DNA from 2 places in the Roseomonas sp. CCTCC AB2023176 genome. Region 2 is predicted to be linked to the other one. Evidence: predicted binding sites of a transcription regulator. Region 2 holds the regulator's gene; the other holds the start of a gene.
The links. The regulator LexA, encoded in region 2, represses DNA repair genes until DNA is damaged. The targets are predictions, from matches to a motif close to TGTTCTANNTANGTTC.
Positions count from the first base shown of each region.

Region 1: ACE7GA_RS14765 (ImuA family protein) is a predicted target of LexA. The motif match lies at 1,278-1,293, and genes of this name have one in related genera.

Region 1 is NZ_CP170086.1:2,977,219-2,979,654, reverse strand. Features, by position in the region: gene ACE7GA_RS14785 (LysR substrate-binding domain-containing protein) at 1-75, opposite strand, end outside; gene ACE7GA_RS14780 (DUF1127 domain-containing protein) at 182-421, shown strand; gene ACE7GA_RS14775 (hypothetical protein) at 540-917, opposite strand; gene ACE7GA_RS14770 (hypothetical protein) at 907-1,170, opposite strand; gene ACE7GA_RS14765 (ImuA family protein) at 1,364-2,074, shown strand; gene ACE7GA_RS14760 (glutathione S-transferase family protein) at 2,217-2,436, opposite strand, start outside.
Region 2 is NZ_CP170086.1:4,182,679-4,185,114, reverse strand. Features, by position in the region: gene glp (gephyrin-like molybdotransferase Glp) at 1-831, shown strand, start outside; gene lexA (transcriptional repressor LexA) at 949-1,665, shown strand; gene ACE7GA_RS20930 (zinc-binding dehydrogenase) at 1,695-2,024, opposite strand; gene ACE7GA_RS20925 (alcohol dehydrogenase catalytic domain-containing protein) at 2,003-2,436, opposite strand, start outside.

The DNA of each region.
Region 1 (2,436 bases), 1.2 Mb from region 2:
GGCGCGCGTGACGCTGCCGCCTTCGGCCACCAGCACGAAGGAGCGGAGGAGGTCGGGATCGAGGGCGGGGCTCATGACGGCATCAGTATCCTTGATGCAGAACTTCAAAACAACTCGTTTCCCTTATGCCGCGCGCGCACTGATCATCAGGACCAGGACAGCAGCCAGAGGAGCCCGTCCGATGTCCGGCCATGTGATCCCCCATCCCGCTCTCGCCCGCACCGGAGTTGCCCATGCGGCCCAGGCCGGCCGCGCGCGCGCGGTCACCGGGATGTGGCTGGGAATGCTCAACCGCATGACCCGCGCGATCGAGGAGCGCCGCCTGCTGGCGACCCTGGACGACCGCATGCTGTCCGACATCGGCGTAACCCGGTCGGAAGCCTACCGCGAGTCCGGCCGCGCCCCCTGGGACCTGCGATAGCATCCGCAGGAGAAGCGGTGGGGCAGTCCGCCCCGCCGCTTCCCGCGCCGCTTCGAAGTGAAGCGCGCCGCGGCCTTCAGTCCCGCGGTAATGTCCGCGGCGTGCGGCCGGAGGATACCTAAGCCGCGATTGGCGCGGCGGATCCCGCCGCATCGAGCAGGGCGCGGACCGGCAGGACGAAGACGCGCCGCGCCGCGCCGTCCAGAAGGCCGGCAAAATCGAAGCCGGTCAGCGCCGCCACGGCCGCGGCGCCCCCGCCATCCGGCAAGGCGCTGACCAGGCCGCGCAACCGCCCGTCCGGCCCCAGCACGGGACTTCCGGAAGCACCCATCAGGACGGGGAGCCGCGCCTTGAAGCCGCGGCCGAAGCCAGGCAGGATGGCATCCGGAAGTTCGACGGTGCCGCTGACGCCGGCGGCCCAGACCGGCTCGCCCGCCCGGACCGGGTGAGGATGCGGGTCCGCGGGGCTCAGGCGTCCCTCCGGATCAGCCAGCACCGCGACATCGGCCGAGGCGGCGCGGCCGAGCACCGGGGCGCGCCAGGACTCGCCATCGGCCCGGCGCGACCGAGACGGCCATGCCCCGCCGCGGCCCCGGGATGCCGTTGAAATCGCCATGCAGCGAGGCGGCGGAGAGGTCGAGTCGCGCCGCGAGGGGCGTCCGCCCTCCCTCCGTCGCCGGCAGGCCGGCGCAGGCGGGCGGGGCCAGCAGCCCGAGCAGGGCTCGGCGCGAGGAGATCGGCAGGGACACGGCGGCATTCCTCCCGAGGGCTCCGCGCCTGTCCCCTCACATCCCCGTCAAGTCGGTGCGGGGACGTTTCGAAGAGCGGCACGCCGGAGATTGTCGCGCGAAGATCAGAACATAGTATGAACAAGCGATGCCCCCCGATCGCCCTTCCCCTCGCCCCGAGTCGCCCCCGGACCCTGCCGTCGCGGACCCCGGGATGGACCGCGGTGCCGTCCTTGCGGCGCTGCGGGCGCGGGTGGCGCGGATCGGCGGCGTGGCGGAGCGGCCGGAAGCGCCCTCCATCTCTCTCTGCCCGGAGATGGACCGGGAACTCGGCGGCGGCCTGCCTCGTGCGGCCCTGCACGAAGTGTTGTCGGGGACGGAGGGCCAGGGCTCCGGCGCCGCGGCAGGCTTCGCGGCCCTGCTGCTCGCGCGGTCGGGGGGCACGGTGTTCTGGATCGCGCGGGATCCGGATGCCTGGCCGCCGGGCCTCGCGCGCTTCGGCCTGCCGCCGTCCCGGCTGATCGTCGCGCGTCCGGGCAACGGGACGGATGCGCTCTGGGCCATGGAGGAGGCGCTGCGCTGCCCCGCCGTCTCCGGCGTGCTTCTGGTCTCCGAGCGGCCCGACCCCACGGCGATGCGGCGGCTGCAACTGGCGGCGGAGACGGGCGGCGGGATCGGGCTGCTGCTGCGGGAATCGGAGAGCGAGGAGGGCCCGGCCCTCGCGACGACGCGCTGGCGCGTCACGGGACGCGCGGGCGGGCGGCCGAACGACCTGGGCGACCCGCAATGGAGCCTGGAACTGTTACGGGCCCGCGGCGGCCGGCCCGCGCGCTGGACCGTGACGTGGCGGGTCAGCAGCGAGGCGCTGACCGTGGAGGGGATGGAGGAAGAGGCCGCCGCGCCGCGGCGGGCGCGGCGCGTGTGATCTTCTCTCCGGCGTGGGTCTTCCCGGGATGGCCCGGGCGGGCAACCGGCCCGCGGGAGCCATGCGGGGCCATAAAGGGGAAGTGTATGGCCCCGCCCGCCATCGCTAGACGGGGAACGGCCCGACGAACCTGGCCCGCCCGTCAGGCCACGACCCGCTGGACCATCAGCCCCGAGAGCCAGGAGTCCCGCGCGAGAAGGAAGGCCTCCAGCCGCGCCGGGTAATCCGCCCCGACGGCGCCGGCGACCGAAGGCCGCGCTGCCAGCGCCGCACGCCAGGGCGCGACCTTCTGCAGGCTGTCGGCCAGGAACAGGCCGATCAGCCGCTCGAAGGCATCGAGGTACCGGAAGACCGGGGCCCAC
Region 2 (2,436 bases):
GGGCGCCACATCCGTCGGGCCGGGCTCGACTTCCGCGCCGGCCAGGTTTTGCTCTCCGCCGGGCGCCGCCTGACGCCACGAGACATCGGCCTCGCCGCCGCCGCGAACCATCCCTGGCTGGCGGTGCACCGGCGGCCGCGGGTCGCGATCCTCGCGACGGGCGACGAGATCGCCCTGCCCGGCGACCCCATCCCGGACGGCGGGATCGTGTCCTCCAACGCGCATGCCCTGGCGGCCCTCGCGCGCGCCGTAGGCGCCGATCCGGTGGTACTTCCGATCGCGCCCGACGACACCGGCGCCATCGCCGCGGCGGCCGAGGCCTCATCCCGCTGCGACCTCCTCGTCACGACGGGCGGGGCGAGCGTCGGCGACCACGACCTCGTCCAGTCCGCGCTGGGGCCGGGCGGCCTCACGCTCGACTTCTGGAAGATCGCGATGCGGCCGGGCAAGCCGCTGATCTGGGGCCGGCTGCGGGAAACGCCGATGCTCGGCCTGCCGGGCAATCCTGTCTCGGCCCTGGTCTGTTCCATCCTGTTCCTCGTGCCCGCGCTGCGCCGGCTCGGCGGCCTGCCGGCGGGACCGGTCCCGACCCGCGCCGCGATCCTCGGCGCGCCTCTGCCGCCCAATGATCGCCGCCAGGATTACTTGCGCGCGCAAGTCGAATCGGGGCCGGGCGGAGTTCCCGTGGCGACCGCCTTTCCGGTGCAGGACAGTTCCATGCTCTCCACCCTCGCGCGCGCAGACGCCTTGATCCTGCGGGAACCGCTCGCGCCGGCCGCCGAGGCCGGCTCGTCCGTCGAGATCATCGAATTCGCAGCGCTCGGCCTGTGAAAATCACGGAACGGCATTGACCGGCGCGAAAGAACTTTTCTAGAACTTCCGCGAGGGTTGCCCGTTTGTTCAGGCGTGACCCGATTGCCCGAAAGGGCGGAGGAAGGACGCCGAACGATGTTGACCCGCAAGCAGCACGAACTCCTGGTCTTCATCGACAAGCACCTGCGTGACACCGGCTTCTCCCCCTCCTTCGAAGAAATGAAGGAGGCGCTGAGCCTCAAGTCGAAGTCCGGCATCCACCGCCTGATCACGGCGCTGGAAGAGCGGGGCTTCCTCAGGCGCCGCGCCCACCGCGCCCGGGCGCTGGAGGTCATGCGGATGCCGGACACCGCGACGCCCCGGACGGCCGCCGCCCCCGCCGCAGCCCCGTCCTTCGCGCCCAATGTGATCCGCGGCAACTTCGCGACGAATCTTCAGGGGGCCGTCCGCACCGCGAACGATGCTGCCGCCGTCCAGCTCCCCCTCTACGGGCGGATCGCCGCGGGCCTGCCGATCGAGGCGCTGCGGGACAGCGGCGACACGATCCAGGTCCCGACCGCCCTCCTCGGCAACGGGGAACACTACGCCCTCGAGGTCGCGGGTGACTCCATGGAGGGCATTGGCATCCTCGACGGCGATACCGTCATCATTCGCCGGGGCGACACGGCCGACAACGGCGCGGTGGTGGTCGCACTGGTCGATGAATCAGAGGTCACGCTGAAGCGGCTGCGGCGCCGAGGGAACTCCATCGCGCTGGAGGCTGCCAACCCGCGCTACGAGACGCGCATCTTCGGCCCGGACCGGGTGAAGGTCCAGGGCCGCCTCGTCGGGCTTGTACGCCGCTACAACTAAAGCGTGTAAACCTTTGATTCGCCATCAGTTCAGGCTGCCTCCGCCCGCAGCACCACGCGGCCCGTCACCCTGCCGGCGCGCAGTCGCTGCAGGACTGCGTCGGCCTGCGGCATGGGCGCCGTCTCGACCGGCAGCGGCGCGAGGCTGCCCGACTGGGCCAGCGCGATGACGTCCCGCAGGTCCTGCGGCGTACCGACGTAGGAGCCCTGCACCGTCAGCGCCCGCATCGCCATGATCGGCAGTGGCAGGGTCATCTCGCCGCCGAACAGCCCGACCTGGACGAGCCGCGCACCCTTGCCCATCGCGTCGAAGGCCGACCGGGCCGTCGCGCTCCCGTTCACCAGATCCACGATCGCCATGGCCGGGCCGCCGCAGGCCGGGTGATCGCGCCGGCCACGTCGCCCTCGGCCAGCACCATGTCGGTCGCGCCGGCGGCCCTGGCGGCCTCGAGTTTCTCCGCCGAGACGTCCACCGACACGATCCGGCGATGCCCCATCGCCCTCAGCATATGGATCGCGTTCAGCCCCAGCCCGCCGGCCCCGATGAGCACGACCGGCTCCCCCGGGTCGAGGGGGCCGAGCTTCCGGATGGCCGAATAGACGGTGATCCCGGAACAGGCATAGGTCGCCGCGACCTCCGGCGCGACGCCCTCGAAGGGGATGAGGTAGCGGGGGTGCGGCACCACGACGTGGGTCGCGTAGCCGCCCTGCCGGTAGATGCCGATGGACTGGGCGCGGACGGCGCACATGTTGTCCTCGCCCGCCGTGCAGC